3 regions of the Bacillus sp. VA13 genome follow, and region 2 is predicted to be linked to each of the others. Evidence: riboswitches for the same ligand, from Rfam matches in the RefSeq annotation. Region 2 holds a riboswitch; each other region holds the start of a gene.
The links. Region 2 has a riboswitch for thiamine pyrophosphate ahead of thiC (phosphomethylpyrimidine synthase ThiC). Riboswitches for the same ligand answer to the same signal wherever they lie in the genome.
Positions count from the first base shown of each region.

Region 1: another riboswitch for thiamine pyrophosphate. It lies ahead of thiU (HMP/thiamine ABC transporter substrate-binding protein ThiU); the one in region 2 lies ahead of thiC (phosphomethylpyrimidine synthase ThiC).
Region 3: another riboswitch for thiamine pyrophosphate. It lies ahead of AC0C66_RS00390 (acetylornithine deacetylase); the one in region 2 lies ahead of thiC (phosphomethylpyrimidine synthase ThiC).

Region 1 is NZ_JBVQPP010000003.1:190,265-195,944, forward strand. Features, by position in the region: gene AC0C66_RS12845 (PepSY domain-containing protein) at 1-126, opposite strand, end outside; gene ykoH (two-component system sensor histidine kinase YkoH) at 123-1,487, opposite strand; gene ykoG (two-component system response regulator YkoG) at 1,491-2,177, opposite strand; TPP riboswitch at 2,279-2,390, shown strand; gene thiU (HMP/thiamine ABC transporter substrate-binding protein ThiU) at 2,486-3,088, shown strand; gene AC0C66_RS12865 (ECF transporter S component) at 3,090-3,689, shown strand; gene AC0C66_RS12870 (ABC transporter ATP-binding protein) at 3,676-5,316, shown strand; gene thiX (HMP/thiamine ABC transporter permease ThiX) at 5,291-5,680, shown strand, end outside.
Region 2 is NZ_JBVQPP010000003.1:624,645-630,324, reverse strand. Features, by position in the region: gene AC0C66_RS15170 (hypothetical protein) at 1-40, shown strand, start outside; gene AC0C66_RS15165 (spore coat protein) at 93-311, opposite strand; gene AC0C66_RS15160 (Type 1 glutamine amidotransferase-like domain-containing protein) at 469-1,161, shown strand; TPP riboswitch at 1,230-1,337, shown strand; gene thiC (phosphomethylpyrimidine synthase ThiC) at 1,469-3,241, shown strand; partial or broken gene AC0C66_RS15150 (FbpB family small basic protein) at 3,373-3,571, shown strand; gene katA (catalase KatA) at 3,596-5,047, opposite strand; gene AC0C66_RS15140 (ABC transporter ATP-binding protein) at 5,456-5,680, shown strand, end outside.
Region 3 is NZ_JBVQPP010000001.1:70,885-76,564, forward strand. Features, by position in the region: gene spoIIGA (sigma-E processing peptidase SpoIIGA) at 72-1,001, shown strand; gene sigE (RNA polymerase sporulation sigma factor SigE) at 1,064-1,783, shown strand; gene sigG (RNA polymerase sporulation sigma factor SigG) at 1,923-2,705, shown strand; gene AC0C66_RS00385 (ABC transporter ATP-binding protein) at 2,856-3,650, shown strand; TPP riboswitch at 3,663-3,764, shown strand; gene AC0C66_RS00390 (acetylornithine deacetylase) at 3,852-5,132, shown strand; gene AC0C66_RS00395 (YlmC/YmxH family sporulation protein) at 5,215-5,460, shown strand; gene pgeF (peptidoglycan editing factor PgeF) at 5,622-5,680, shown strand, end outside.

The sequences.
Region 1 (5,680 bases), 430 kb from region 2:
TTTTTTTACGACAGCCTCCTTTGACAGTACATCCTCATGGGTTTGCCGAATGATGAGAAACGCACAGATGATGACGGCTAAAACCGCTGCTGCCGCAGCAGATGCTACTTTGATTGTTTTGTTCATCGGCCTCCCCCATTCTGTTCTCTGAAATGTATGGTGACAGCTGTTCCTTGTCCCGGCTTGCTTTTGACAGACAGCTCAATGCCGTGTTCATCGGCGATTTGCTTGGCAATGGAAAGGCCTAAACCCGTCCCGCCTGTTTTTCTGTTTCGTGCCTCATCCGCCCGGTAGAACCGTTCGAACAGGTGCGGGATATGCTCCTCAGGTATTCCGATGCCTTCATCTCTCACAGACAGAAACGGCCGTCCATTCCTCGTTCCGGCTGATATCACAATGGCTTTTTCACTATACTTTATGGCATTATCAAGCAAAATGGTCAGCAGCTGCTTGATCCGTTCTTCATCAGCTGTTACAAGCAGGCTCTCCTTATCTGTTTCAAGCAAAATGTCACGCTGATAGGCGGGCTGGAGCGTTTGCATGACGGCGCGCGATACTTTAACCAGATCGATTGTTTTCAGGTCAAGCTCAAATTCTTTATGGCTTTTGGCCAGCGCCAGAAGCTGTTTGGTCAATTTTTTCATATGCACCGCTTCTGAGTGAATGGCTTCTATCGATTCCTCAAGCACTTCCGGCTTTTTTGCCCCCCACCGCTTCATCAGGCTGCTGTAGCTTTCTATAATCGTGAGCGGAGTTTTCAATTCATGTGAAGCATCTTGAACGAACTGCTGCTGTTTATCGTAATGCTCTTTCAGCATCATCGCCATCTCATTAAATGTCAGCCCCATCTGATATAACTCGTCGTGCGACTGTCCTTCCAAGGAAATCGTTTTGAATGCTTTCTCCCGCTGTATGTCTTTCATCGTCATCATTAATCGTCTGATCGGATTGATGATATGGCGGGCCAGCAAGCTGCCGGCAAAAAAAGAAGCGATACAAACAGCAGCACTTGCAGCGATTAAAATGATTTTCAGCAGAAACAGACTTTCTTCTGTGTTCTCCAGCCTTTCAACCAGCTGAAGAGATACCACTTGCCCATCGGTCCAAATAACCGGAACAGCAGCTTCAGCAAACAGTTTGCCGTCATGTTTCCTTACATCTGCCGTTTCCCCGCTGTGAAAAGAGAGTGGAAAATCTTTATACCCTTTTTCTTTTGTCATGGTCATGACGGCTTTTTGGTCACCATTCACTACACGAACCATGCCGTTTGCTGGAAGATAGGCCTGCAGCATGTCCTGCAAAGCCACTCCTTCTGTTTCAGCAGCATGCAGCGCTTCAGCAATGTTATCCGTCTCATCTGCAAGCCGGGCCGCATCCTTTGAGGTCAGCGCGGACGAAAAAATGAGATAGACTGCGGTATGGACCAAAATTAATAAAATCAACAGCGATATTGATGTGTACAGATGAATCTTGGTCTTCAGCTTCATCGTTTACCCCTTAATGGTATAGCCGACCCCGCGAACGGTATGTATCAGCTGTTTTTCGTAAGGATAGTCCAGTTTTTTTCTAATGTATCTGATGTAGACGTCCACGACATTTGTATCACCGATATAATCAAATCCCCATACCGAGTTTAGAATCTGCTCCCGTGTCAGCACTTGCTGCGGATGCTTCAGCATATACACGAGCAAATCAAATTCCCGGGGCGTTAATTCCACCTCTTTGTCTCCGCGTCTCACTTCACGGGTTTTTTCGTTCACCCGCAAGTCGTCATATGTAAGAAAGGTGCAGATATCTTCTGTTTTTGTTCCATTTTGGCGCAGCGCCGCCCTGATTCTCGCAAGCAATTCCTCGATTTCAAACGGCTTGGTGACATAATCATTCGCACCGATGTCCAGCCCTGTTACCTTATCAGGGATACTGTCGCGTGCCGTTAATAAAATGACCGGTGTCTGCTGATCCGTTTTTCTCAAGCGGCGCAGCACTTCCAGGCCGCTAAGTCCCGGAAGCATGACATCAAGAAGCACTAATGAATACCCGCCTTCCGCGGCCGCATTCAGTCCTTCTGTGCCATCGTGTTTAATAGTGACGCTATATCCTTCATATTCCAATTCAAGCTGGAGCACCCTGGCAATTTTCTCTTCATCTTCCACAATTAACATGTGCCCTTTTTCCAAATTTGATCATCCTCTCCTGTCCCTATATGAAAAAAATGATTTCATTGTTTACAAAATGAGTCTTATCATCTATTATGATGTCAAAATAAAAAATTGTATACGGAAAGCACTAGGGGTGCTGTTTTGGCTGAGATAAAGCGCGTAAACACGCGCTTTGATCCCTTATGACCCGATCTGGATAATACCAGCGTGGGGAAGTGCAGGTTGACCGAATGGTGTATTTTTTGTGCGCTTAATCGATCTATGACTGCATATTCCCTTAGGATATGCAGTTTTTTATTTTACCAAAAAAACAGGAGGTCGGAGAAATGGATCATATTTGTGGTACAAGCAGAATTGCCGGGTTTCGGTTCTCTTTATACCCGATGACGGATGATTTTATCGGTGTGATCAAGTCTGCGCTAAAAAAAACAGACACATCTAAAGTTTGGACGAAAACCGACCATATCAGCACAGTTCTGCGCGGGTCGATTGATCATGTATTCGACGCTGCCAAAGCCATTTATCTTTATGCGGCGAACAGCGAAAAACACATCGTCATGAACGGCACGTTTTCCATCGGATGCCCGGGCGATACACAGGGAGATACATATCTTTCCGCGAACGATAAGCGTGTCAATGAAGATGCTGTCCGAAGCCTAAACGCGGAAGCGCCGTGCCAATTTGCGCTTTATCCGATGAATGAGCCGGATTATATGGGCTTGATCATGGAAGCTGTCGATATTGCGAAAGCAGAAGGCACCTTCGTACAAGGTGTCCATTATGCGAGCGAGCTTGACGGGGATGCGCATGACGTGTTCAGAACACTGGAGGCCGTTTTCCGCATGGCTGAACAGCAAACAAACCACGTAACCATGACTGTGAATCTCTCGGCTAACAGTCCATCAAGAAAAAACAGAAAGCAGGGATAAAATGAAAAGCTGGAAAGTAAAAGAAATTGTCATCATGTCCGTTATCAGTATCGTTTTTGCCGTTGTTTATTTATTATTCACGCATTTCGGAAACGTACTTGCAGGTATGTTCGGGCCAATCGCCTATGAACCGATTTACGGCATTTGGTTTATCGTTTCTGTCATCGCCGCGTACATTATTCGAAAACCGGGTGCGGCGCTAGTTTCTGAAATCATTGCCGCTCTCGTAGAATGCTTGCTGGGAAATCCGTCTGGCCCGATGGTCATCGTCATCGGCATTGTACAAGGTCTCGGGGCTGAGGCTGTATTTCTCGCGACACGCTGGAAAGTATACTCTCTGCCTGTACTTCTGCTGGCAGGAATGGGATCTTCAGTAGCCAGCTTTATCTACGATCTCTTTGTTTCTGGCTATGCAGCCTATTCACCAGGTTATCTTCTTATCATGCTTGTCATCCGTCTGATTTCCGGCGCGTTGCTTGCGGGGCTGCTCGGAAAAGCGATCAGTGACTCTCTCGCTTATACGGGTGTGTTAAACGGAATGGCACTCGGAAAGGAACTGAAAAAGAAACGGAAGCAGGCATCAGAACATGCAAGCCTTTGATGACTTCCTGACGGTTGACCAGCTCAGCTTCTCTTATGAAGAAGACGAGAAACCGGTATTTCAAAACATTTCGTTTGAGCTTCAAAAAGGAGAATGCGCTTTATTGTTAGGGCCGAGCGGGTGCGGAAAAAGCTCGCTCGCCCTTTGTTTAAACGGTCTTTACCCGGAGGCTTGCGACGGCATACAGTCCGGACATGTATTTTTATTTCAAAAGCCGGTCACTGGTGCTGAAACCTCCGAAACAATTGCTCAGCATGCCGGGGTCGTCTTTCAGGACCCGGATCAGCAGTTTTGCATGCTGACGGTGGAGGACGAAATCGCTTTTGGGCTAGAAAATCTGCAGGTTCCGAAAGAAGAGATGGCGGAGAAGATTGATGCCGTATTAGAAAAATTATGCATTACCCATTTAAAAGAAAAAACAATATCTGCACTGTCAGGAGGACAAAAACAAAAAGTGGCTCTCGCCTGTATTTTGGCGATGGAGCCTGAGCTTATTATGTTAGATGAGCCAACTTCTTTATTAGATCCATATTCAGCTCGGGAATTCGTTCACATGATGAAAGATCTTCAGCAAGAAAAAGGCTTCAGCCTCCTCGTCATTGAGCACCAGCTTGAAGAATGGACGCCTTGGATTGAGAGAACGATTGTACTGGACAAATCAGGGAAAAAAGCGCTCGATGGCCGGACGAAAGATCTATTTCAGCACGAAGCGGAAAGCCTAAAGGAGTTGGGCATCGCGATTCCAAAAGTGTGTGGCCTGCAGGAAAAACTCAGTATGCCGTTTACTTTATCAAAAGAAACGCTTTTCAAAGAACCCTTTGCCGGGCATGCCGAAAAGAAGGAAGCTCCTTCTGGGAAGAGTGTGCTGGAAATCAGCGGCCTTTCGTTCGCAAGAGGACAGCAGACGATTTTCAAAAACATCAGCTTTTCATTGCGCGAAGGCTCTTTGACGGCGCTTGTCGGCCCGAACGGCACTGGAAAATCAACACTTTTATCCGTCCTCGCCCGTCTGATGAAGCCGAAAAACGGCAAGATTCTTCTATATGATAAGCCGCTGCAATCGTATAAAGAAACTGAACTGCGAAAACGAATGGGATTTGTTTTTCAAAACCCGGAGCATCAGTTCGTCGCCGGCACAGTATATGACGAGCTGCTGTTCGGCCAGAAAGTAAATGCTGAAACTGAGAAAAAAGCGCAGCACCTGCTGCATCGTTTCGGTCTTGCGCATTTGGCTGATCATCATCCGTTTGCAATCAGCCAAGGGCAAAAACGGCGCCTGAGCGTCGCTACCATGCTCATGCATGACGTAAAGGTTTTATTATTAGACGAACCAACCTTTGGCCAGGACGCCCGTACGGCGGCTGAATGCATGGACATGATTCAGCGTATCAAGGCAGAAGGAACCGCTGTCCTCATGATTACACACGATATGGAGCTTGTGTCTTCGTATGCCGACAGCGTGCTAGTGCTTCACGATACGGGCCTGGCCTTTGACGGATCTCCAGCGCAGTTATTTTCTCAGGAAACAGGGCTTGTCCAAAAAGCAAAGCTCACCCTTCCCCTTTTATATGAATGGATGGCATATCAAAAGGAGGTGCGTGATGAAACAGCCGTTACATCTCATTAATCCGACAGTGAAAGCGGCCGCCGTTTTTTGCTGTGTTGTCATGCTGTCGTTTATTTACAATCCTTACACTCCTGCGTGTTTTTATATCATCATTGTTGCGGGTATTCTATTGGCGGCCAAAATCCCATTGAAAAAATGGTTTTTGTTTACGATTCCGTTTTTGATTTTGGCATTCGGATGCGTATGGACAGCCGCTGTTTTTGGCAAGGTTCCGACAACTCCGGATAATTTCTTATTTCAAGCTGGTCCTATCTCGATCAACAGCGATAATGTATCTGTCGGCATCTCTCTCGGGTTTCGTATTTTGTGCTTTTCTGCCTTATCGATGATGTTTGTTTTTACAACCGATCCGATTTTATTTATG
Region 2 (5,680 bases):
AGAAACGGTAAACGAGGCTTTAAGAAGAGTGGAGCAATAAAAGGGAGAGACGGGATCTGAAAGATGAGATTCCGTCTTTTTTTGTGACTTTGTTACAGTTCTCTGCAAGATAAAAGCAAATCGATTTGAAATGGCTTACTCAGGAGCCAGCCTTTTTCCATCAGAAGTTCAGATAGTTCCCCATGCAGATGAACAGCTGCATCTAATTGATCATGCAACGCTGTTCGGAGGTCGGGGTTTGCAGTTTCCGTTATTGCGACAGTGTACTTTTTAATGATGATTTGTATTGTCGTTAAGCAATCAAGAATCATTATAGGTATGATTGGGGTTGAAAAATCGTTCAATGCCTTCACCGCCTGTTAGTGGGTTTTATCTTTTAGATCTTCCTATTGAGAAGTATTTAGCCTTGTTTCATGGATTTATACAAAATGCTATAATGATTAACAAATTTTTTCGGGGAGTGGGATGATGAAACAGATTATTGCGATGGGCGGCGGGGGTTTTTCGATGGAACCGGAAAATTTGTCCCTCGATCAATATATCATCAATCAATCGGGACGGAAGTCGCCTCGCATTTGTTTTTTGCCGACGGCGAGCGGTGATTCCCAAAACTATATTCAGCGGTTTTATCATGCTTTTCAAACACTGGATTGTGTGCCGTCTCATTTATCCTTATTTAAGCCGCCGACAACAGACTTCATTTCTTTTGTTATGGAAAAGGACGTGATTTATGTTGGCGGGGGAAATACGCGGAATATGCTTGTGCTGTGGAAGGAATGGGGGCTGGATCTTATTCTCAGAGAGGCATGGAAGAACGGGGTGATTTTAGCTGGATTAAGTGCCGGTGCGATCTGCTGGTTTGAAGAAGGAGTGACAGATTCGGCAGGACCGCTGACAAGTATGAAAAGTTTAGGTTTTTTGCAAGGGAGCTTTTGTCCTCATTATGACGGTGAAAAGAACCGGAGGCCGATATACCATCAGTTGATATCTAACGAATTCTTGTGCGATGGCTATGCGGCGGACGATGGAGCGGCTCTCCATTTCATAAATGATCAGCTGTTTCAGACTGTGAGTTCAAGACCGGGTGCAAAGGCATATCGGGTGATGAGGGGTGAACATGAGATTTCTGAAATCCCGCTGCGGGCCAAATATTTGGGTTGAATTAGCTGAATATTTTCTATATTCCTCTTTTTTTTCGATTGGTTTTATGTTAAGATGAGTCCGAAATCAATAGTTACTGGGGGTGCCCGTTTTCGGGCTGAGAGAGAAGGTAAGCTTCTTAACCCTTTGGACCTGATCTGGTTCGTACCAGCGTGGGGAAGTAGAGGAATTGTTTTTATTATTGTCGTGCTGGGCAATAATATGTTTCTTTCTGACTGTAACCGGGTTCATTCACTTGAATCCGGTTTTTTGTGCTGGTTATGGGCTTGATTTTGTCCTTTCAAACGAGAGAGGGGAAGGATCAATGATGCAAAACGATTCAGTGCAGCAAGCCAACATTTCCATTATGTCGAGTTTTTCGGGGAGTAAGAAAATATACGTGGAGGGTTCTTCCTCGGACATCCAAGTGCCGATGAGGGAAATCGCCTTAAGTCCGACGACAGGATCGTTCGGCGAAGAGGAAAACGCGCCTGTGCGTGTCTATGATACAAGCGGACCGTATACGGACCCTGATGTGACCATTAATATTCAAGAAGGATTAAAGCCGCTCCGCCAAAAATGGATCACAGAGCGTAACGATGTGGAAGAATATGAAGGACGGACTATAAAACCAGAAGATAACGGTTATAAAAAGGCAATCCCAAACATAAGCTACCCAGAACTAAAGCGGAAACCGCTGCGGGCGAAAGCGGGTCAAAATGTCACCCAAATGCATTATGCTAAAAAGGGGATCATTACACCTGAGATGGAGTTTATCGCCATTCGCGAGCATGTATCTCCCGAATTTGTCAGAGATGAGGTAGCAAGCGGCCGGGCGATCATTCCTTCAAATATTAATCACCCTGAAAGTGAACCGATGATTATTGGCCGGAATTTCCATGTGAAGATTAATGCGAATATCGGGAATTCAGCGGTTACGTCATCAATTGAAGAAGAAGTGGAAAAAATGACGTGGGCCATCCGCTGGGGAGCGGATACGATGATGGATCTATCTACCGGTAAAGATATTCATACGACGCGTGAATGGATTATTCGCAATTGCCCTGTGCCTGTGGGAACTGTTCCGATTTATCAGGCGCTTGAAAAAGTAAACGGCGTAGCGGAGCATTTAACGTGGGAGATTTACCGTGATACGCTGATCGAGCAGGCAGAGCAGGGAGTGGATTATTTTACGATTCACGCGGGTGTTTTGTTGCGGTATGTCCCGCTAACCGCCAAACGGACAACAGGAATCGTGTCACGCGGGGGAGCGATTATGGCACAGTGGTGTCTGGCCCATCATCAGGAAAGCTTTTTGTATACTCATTTTGAAGAAATCTGTGAAATCATGAAAACGTATGATATTGCTTTTTCTCTTGGGGACGGGCTTCGCCCCGGATCAATCGCTGATGCCAATGACGAAGCGCAATTTGCTGAATTAGAGACCCTCGGAGAACTGACGCAAATTGCCTGGAAGCATGATGTTCAGGTGATGATTGAGGGACCGGGGCATGTGCCGATGCATAAAATCAAAGAGAACGTCGATAAACAAATGGACATTTGCAAAGAAGCGCCTTTTTACACATTGGGGCCGCTGACGACAGATATTGCGCCGGGCTATGACCATATTACTTCAGCGATCGGAGCGGCGATGATCGGCTGGTATGGGACAGCAATGCTTTGTTATGTAACGCCGAAGGAGCATTTGGGGCTGCCAAACCGTGATGATGTTCGTGAAGGGGTCATTACATATAAAATTGCTGCGCACGCAGCAGATCTTGCAAAAGGGCATCCCGGAGCGCAAATACGGGATGATGCGTTATCGAAAGCCCGCTTTGAATTCCGTTGGCGAGACCAGTTTAATTTATCTCTTGATCCAGAAAGAGCGCTTGAATATCATGATGAAACACTGCCGGCAGAAGGAGCAAAAACCGCTCACTTTTGTTCAATGTGCGGGCCGAAGTTTTGCAGCATGAGAATTTCTCAGGATATTCGGGATTATGCGAAGGATAAAAAGCTTAGTGAATGGGATGCCATTCAAGAGGGAATGAAAGAAAAAGCTGAAGAATTTGTGAATCAAGGCAGCAAGCTGTATAAATAATAGATTGACAGGCGAAATGGAATACGTTTTAATATAGCTAATAAATATTACCAGCATTTGCTGATCGGGACACCGAAGGCTCTTATCTTTTAGATAAGGGCCTTTTTTGTATGAAAAAGGAGGGATCATTGATGGGAATCAAAAAAGAGAAGGGGAGAAAACGATTTAGGAAGCGAAAAATATATGGGAATCAGATTTTGCCGCTTGATCTTCTGATTGAAAAAAATAAACGAGAGATTATGAACAGCGCGGAGCTTATGGAGGAAATTTATATGAAGATTGATAAGAAGCATACGGCAGTGCATAACTAAATATAAAAAAACCCGCTAATTACAGCGGGTTTTTACATTTCTATTAAGCATCTTTTTTAATCGGCAATCCAAGGCCTTCTGCCACGCGTTTTCCGTATTCAGGATCCGCTTTGTAGAAATGCTCGATTTGGCGAAGTTTGATTTCTTCTTTTTCTACCGGCTTCATGGCGTTTACGATATTTTCAACAAGGCGGGCACGCTCATCTTCGCTCATTAAACGATAGAGGTCACCGGCTTGTGTGTAGTGGTCGTTGTGATCGTAGCTTACGCTGTCAGCGATTCCTTGTACCGGATATGCTGCTTGTTTATCCTCAGGTGACTCTTTCGGACCGCCGAAGCTGTTAGGCTCGTAATAAACAGATCCGCCGCCGTTATTGTCAAAACGCATTTGTCCGTCACGCTGATAATTGTTCACTTCGTTGCGTGCGCGGTTGATTGGCAGTGCTTGATGGTTTGCACCGACACGGTAGCGGTGTGCATCATGATAAGCAAACAGCCGGCCTTGAAGCATTTTATCTGGAGAAACATCAATACCAGGCACGAGTGTTCCAGGTGAGAATGTCGCTTGTTCTACTTCTGCAAAGTAGTTTTCCGGATTTCTGTCTAGAACCATGCGTCCGACTTCGATTAACGGATAGTCTTTTTGAGACCAAACTTTTGTGACATCAAACGGATCGAAGCGATACGTATTTGCATCTTCTAAAGGCATGATTTGCACATATAGTTTCCATGCAGGGAAATCACCGTTTTCAATTGCGTTGAAAAGATCTTCTGTATGGTAATCAGGGTTTTCACCGGCAATTTTTGCTGCTGTATTGACATCAAGGTTTTTTACGCCTTGTTCTGTTTTAAAGTGATATTTAATCCATACGCCTTCGCCTTCGGCATTTGTCCATTTGAATGTATGGCTTCCGAAGCCGTGCATGTGGCGAAGTGTTGCAGGAATTCCGCGGTCTGACATCAGAATTGTCACTTGGTGCAGTGATTCTGGTGAAAGTGACCAGAAATCCCATATAGCTGTAGGGTTTTTCAAGTGTGTTTTTGGATCTCTTTTTTGTGTATGGATGAAATCAGGGAACTTAATCGCATCGCGGATGAAGAATACCGGTGTATTGTTACCGACGATGTCGTAGTTTCCTTCTTCAGTATAAAATTTAACAGCAAATCCGCGCGGGTCGCGAACGGTGTCAGCCGAGCCAAGTTCACCGGCAACTGTTGAGAAACGGATGAACAACGGTGTCCGTTTGCCGACTTCAGAAAGGAAAGCGGCTTTCGTGTATTTTGTTACATCATTTGTCACTTCAAAATATCCGTGTGCGCCTGCTCCTTTGGCGTGAACGACACGTTCAGGAACACGTTCTCTGTTGAAATGGGCCAATTTTTCGAGTAAATGTACATCTTGGATTAAAGTTGGTCCGCGAGAACCGGCAGTCATTGAATTTTGATTATCTCCAACCGGAGCGCCCCAGCTAGTTGTCAGTTTATTTGAACTCATGTCATCACCTCTTGAAATTTATAAGAACATAATATCATCTCTAAGTAAAAAGTCAATATTATTTTATAATTATTATAAAATAGTCATTTCTATTAAGGGATATAAAGTATTAAAAATGTTGATAAACCCTTGTCATAACAGCTTATAAGAGAGAAAAAGTTTTTTGAAGAAATGATTTTTTCTTCTCTATTTGCGAATCAAGCAGATTAAGTGATAAACAAGAATGCCAAAAATCTTGTTTGAAAAAAGAGTTGACACATCGGAATAGTTTGAATTAACATGATATTCAAACAAAAAACAATTGGGCAGCTGATCGGACCGCCGAAGGCTCTCATCTCTACAACGAACAGAGATGGGGGCCTTTTTGTTTTTGTAGAAGGCGGGGTTGGCAGAAAGAGAGGGATAAAAGTGGCTGTGACCATCAGCATCAAAAAAAAGACATTCGTTCAAGAGGGCCGCAAAACAACGGTCTTGGAGAACATTCAATTATCAATCGCACCAGGTGAATTTCTTACGCTCATCGGACCTAGCGGGTGCGGAAAAAGCACGCTGTTAAAGATTATTGCGGGGCTTGATTCAAATTATGACGGGAGTGTTGAAATTAACGGACGCAGCGTAACAGCTCCGGGTATT
Region 3 (5,680 bases), on a different contig from region 2:
TCCCACAGAGCTTGCTTTATACTTGAAACAAGAAGGGGAACAGCGTGATGCAAGATAGAAAGGAGTCAGATGTGAAAATCTATTTAGATGTCATTTGGCTGTTAAACTTTTGTTTTGATGCGCTTTTGCTTTTGCTCACGGCATTTATTTTAAAACGGCATGTGAAAAAAAGAAGACTGATAGGCGGAGCGTTCATCGGTTCCAGTATTGTCCTTTTGATGTTTACTCCTTTTTCGCCGATCGTTGAACATCCGGCAGGTAAGCTGGCTTTTTCAGTTGTTATTGTGATGGTGACATTTGGCTTTAAGAGATTCCGCTATTTCTTTCAAAATTTGTTTTCCTTTTATTTTGCGACTTTTTTAATGGGGGGAGGAATTATCGGAGCCCATTCTTTGCTGCAGTCAAATTCTGTTGTTCAAAACGGTGTCATGATTACCAATCAAACTGGGTTTGGAGACCCGATCAGCTGGTTGTTTATTGTAGCTGGCTTTCCAGCATTATGGTTTTTTTCTAAGAGAAGAATTGAAGATATTGAAACAAAAAACATTCAATATGAGGAACGAGTCAGCGTACAGGCGGATTTGGGCGGCCAAACGCTTCATGTCAGAGGGCTGATTGATTCCGGTAATCAGCTGTACGATCCGCTAACTAAAACGCCGGTCATGATTATTCACATTGATAAACTAGAACCGATTTTCGGAGCAGCCGAAACGATGATCATTCGAAACACAGATCCATTGGAAGCCACCCAACAGCTCGATGATTCGTTTCGCTTTTTAGATAAACTGAGGCTGATTCCATATAGGGGAGTAGGTCAGCAAAATCAATTTTTACTATGCGTTAAACCGGATCACGTAACGATTATAACAAAAGAAGAAATGGTTTCTGCGGATAAATGCTTAATCGGCATCAGCACAACAAAGCTATCGGCAGATGGAGAGTTTGACGCAATTATTCATCCGAAAATGCTTTCGGGCAAGGCCATCAAACACGTTTCATAATGTTCGCAAATGTCCGTTACTAATCATACTCAAACGACGTGACATTTAGAAGGGAGAGGAAGATGAAAAAACTGAAATTGCGATTGACGCACCTCTGGTATAAGCTGCTGATGAAACTTGGGCTGAAAAGTGATGAAGTCTATTACATAGGCGGGAGTGAAGCTCTGCCGCCTCCATTATCTAAAGATGAGGAGCAGGTTCTGTTAATGAAGCTCCCAAACGGCGATCAGGCGGCTCGCGCCATTTTGATTGAACGCAATTTGCGCCTGGTCGTCTATATCGCCCGTAAATTTGAAAATACGGGAATTAATATAGAGGATTTAATCAGCATCGGTACCATCGGATTAATCAAAGCTGTGAATACGTTCAATCCAGAAAAGAAAATCAAGCTGGCGACCTATGCCTCCCGCTGTATAGAAAACGAAATCCTGATGTATTTAAGGAGAAACAACAAAATCCGTTCAGAGGTTTCCTTTGATGAGCCGCTTAATATTGATTGGGACGGCAATGAGCTTTTGCTTTCTGATGTGCTCGGCACTGACGATGACATCATCACAAAAGACATAGAAGCTAACGTAGATAAAAAGCTTTTGAAAAAAGCGCTTGAACAGCTCAATGAGAGGGAAAAACAAATCATGGAACTACGTTTTGGCCTTGTCGGCGAGGAGGAAAAGACCCAAAAGGATGTAGCGGATATGATGGGGATTTCCCAGTCCTATATTTCTCGTCTTGAGAAACGAATCATTAAAAGATTGCGAAAAGAATTCAACAAAATGGTGTAAAAAAATTTTTACGGGTAATCCCTTGATTCTACAAGGATTTCCCAATTATGACTATTTTTCGGTCTGAACGCAGTGCATATTTTTCCCACCCAAGGAGATACTTAACGTTGTACAGCAGCTCCTGTAGGGAGGGAAAAAAGTGTCGAGAAATAAAGTCGAAATCTGCGGGGTGGATACCTCCAAATTACCAGTACTCAAGAATGAAGAGATGAGAAAGCTGTTTAGGCAGCTGCAGGATGAAGGCGATGATTCAGCAAGAGAAAAGCTTGTAAACGGGAACTTGCGTCTTGTCTTAAGTGTCATTCAAAGATTTAATAACAGAGGAGAGTATGTTGATGACTTATTTCAGGTCGGCTGCATCGGACTAATGAAATCCATTGATAATTTTGACCTAAGCCACAATGTTAAGTTTTCAACATACGCTGTACCTATGATTATCGGAGAGATCCGCAGGTATTTACGCGATAATAACCCGATCCGTGTCTCAAGATCACTCCGGGATATCGCTTATAAGGCACTTCAGGTAAGAGAGCGGTTAATCAGTGAGACAAGCAAGGAGCCGACTGCAGAAGACATCGCAAAAGTTCTTGAAGTACCGCATGAGGAAATCGTATTTGCGCTTGATGCCATCCAGGATCCGGTTTCTCTATTTGAACCGATCTATAACGACGGCGGAGACCCGATTTATGTGATGGATCAAATCAGTGATGAACGCAATAAAGATTCACAATGGATTGAAGAGCTGGCTTTAAAAGAGGGCATGAGAAGGCTGAATGATAGGGAAAAAATGATTTTGAGAAAGCGATTCTTCCAAGGGAAAACTCAAATGGAAGTAGCCGAGGAAATCGGGATTTCCCAAGCGCAGGTGTCCAGACTTGAAAAAGCGGCTATCAAACAAATGAATAAGAATATTCATCAATAATGAAAGAAAAGCCTTTAAAACGATTTTGTTTTAAAGGCTTTTCTATTGATTGCGGGCGGTTTACGTTTTGGAAAAAATAAGGTATCCTAGTTCGTGCAAAGTTTTATGAAAATTTAAATAATTATAAAGGCAGTAAAGAGGAGGACCACGATGATTTTGCAGCTTGACAATGTCTCACTAAAACGGAATGGAAAATGGATACTGAGAGATATTCATTGGAAGGTGGAAGAAAAGGAAAATTGGGTGCTTTACGGACTGAATGGCGCTGGAAAGACAGCGCTGTTAAATATGCTTTGCTCTTATTATTTTCCAACATCGGGCGAGATGCAGGTGCTTGGCCATGAATTTGGTAAAACGGAGCTTGGGGAGAAACTTAGACGGAAAATTGGCCTCGTCTCAGCGGCTCTTCAGCAAAAATTTTATCCGGCAGATTCGGCATTTGAAATTGCTTTGAGCGGAGCTTACGCTTCGATTGGATTATATGAAACACCAAGTGCAGAAATCAGGGAAAAAGCGATTGGTTTGTTAGAGGACTTGGGAGCAATTGAATATGCCGACCGCCGCTATGAAACCCTTTCTCAAGGAGAAAAACAAAGAGCCTTGATTGCAAGAGCGCTAATGGCTGATCCGGAGCTGCTGATACTGGACGAACCGGTCACAGGACTGGATTTTATTGCCCGGGAAAAGCTGTTAGACACGATTACATACATTGCAAATAAAGAAAATGCGCCATCGATCCTTTACGTGACTCATCATGCGGAAGAAATTTTGCCGATCTTTGACAAAGCCCTTTTGTTAAAACAGGGAGAGGTCTTTAAATCGGGAGAAATAAAGGAAATGCTTACTGATCAAATACTTTCCGCTTTTTTTGATACGCCAATCCATGTATTATGGAATCAGGATCGGCCGTTTTTAACAAGAGCCGAGCCGATAACGAATGCCTGACAAACACATATCGATTCATCCTAGGGGTGCTTTGCGAAGCTGAGAGAGACTTTGTCTTAACCCTTTTGACCTGATCTGGATCATGCCAGCGGAGGGAAGCGGTGAAAAAACGGAGTACATAGGACTCTGTTTGTTTTTATTAAGCCGTTTCATTACATTTGAAACGGCTTTTTTGATTTTAAAGAATAGGAGCGGATCACATTGAATCAACAAATAGACTCTCTGTTAACAAAGGTGGAAGATCAAAAGGAGGAGCTTATTCAGCTAGCAAAAACGCTGATGTCCTATAAAACACCTGCTCCGCCTGCAAGAAATACCGACGGCATTCAGTCCTGGATTGCTGGGTTTTTAAATGAAATGGGATTCTCGATCGATAAATGGGACGTGTACCCAGGAGATCCCAATGTTGTAGGTCTACTAAAGGGAACAGATTCAGCAGATTATCATAGCTTGATCATCAATGGCCATGTAGATGTGGCAGAGGCAAAAGAGGATGAGGAGTGGGAGCATGATCCGTTTCATCCAATTGAAAAAAACGGTCTCTTAATCGGGAGAGGTGCTTCTGATATGAAAGGCGGAATGGCGTGTGTGCTGTTTGCGGTGAAATTGATTCGTGAAGCCGACATTGAACTTCCCGGTGATTTGATTCTGCAATCGGTTATCGGGGAGGAAGTCGGAGAAGCCGGCACGCTTGAATGCTGCAAGAGGGGCTATCATGCTGATTTTGCAGTTGTCGCGGATACGAGCGATATGCATATTCAAGGTCAAGGCGGTGTCATTACAGGCTGGATTGAAATCAAAAGCAGTCAAACGTTTCATGATGGGACGAGGCGGAATATGATTCATGCAGGCGGAGGAACATTCGGAGCAAGCGCAATTGAAAAAATGGCAAAAATAATTGCGGGGCTCGGTGAACTGGAGCGTCACTGGTCTATCATGAAACGTTATCCCGGTTTTAAACCAGGCACAAATACGATTAACCCGGCTGTCATAGAAGGCGGCAGACATGCGGCTTTTATAGCTGACGAGTGCCGGCTGTGGATCACAGTCCATTTTTATCCGAATGAAACCCATGAACAAGTGGCAGCGGAAATAGAAGATTACATTAACCGGCTGAGTGACAGTGATATTTGGCTTAGGGAAAACCGCCCTGTCTTCAAGTGGGGAGGCTCATCTATGATTGAAGACAGAGGAGAAATTTTTCCGGCACTGGAAGTTGACCCTGGCCACCCAGGCGTCTCAGCGCTTACAGCGTCTCATCAGAAAGTAAAACGGGAGCGTCCGGTTATTGACGTTTCTCAATCTGTTACAGACGGAGGATGGCTGTATAATGCCGGCATTTCAAGCGTGATTTACGGACCTGGAGATCTTCACAATGCACACTCCGTGAACGAGGAGGTATCGATTGAGCAGCTGGTAGATTATACGAAAATTATGCTCAATTTTATCATCGGCTGGTGCAGCTGTAAAAAAGAACAGTGACCATGAAAATTTTTTCTTGCTGACAAGGTTCAGCCCGCCCGTTCATATACTTGAAAAAAGGACGGAAAAAGGACGTGATGGAATGATCAGCATTTCAGAATTTCAGGTGAAGGATGTCGTCAATGTCTCAAACGGAAAAAAGCTGGGGAGCATTGGTGATATAGATATCAATGTGACCACTGGCAAAATTCAGGCGATCATACTAGGAGGAAATGGGAAAGTTCTCGGATTTTTTGGAAAAGAAGAGGAATTGGTCATTCCATGGCGAAATATAGTAAAAATCGGGGAAGATGTAATCTTGGTCCGATTAAATGAACCGCATGCATAACCTGCTCGTCTGCCGCGGATTGGCAAATGCCGGAAGTCTGGATTCTTCCGGCACATTTCATTTAGAAATATGCAAATCGGCGCTCAACGAATGCAGAAAGATGTGGTAAAATAAGTGGGAAATTCCGCTTTTTTAAATGTTTGTCGAAAGGTTGGATCATCATGAATACATATCACCCATTCAGTCTTACCACACCCTCGACACTCATGATACAAGACTG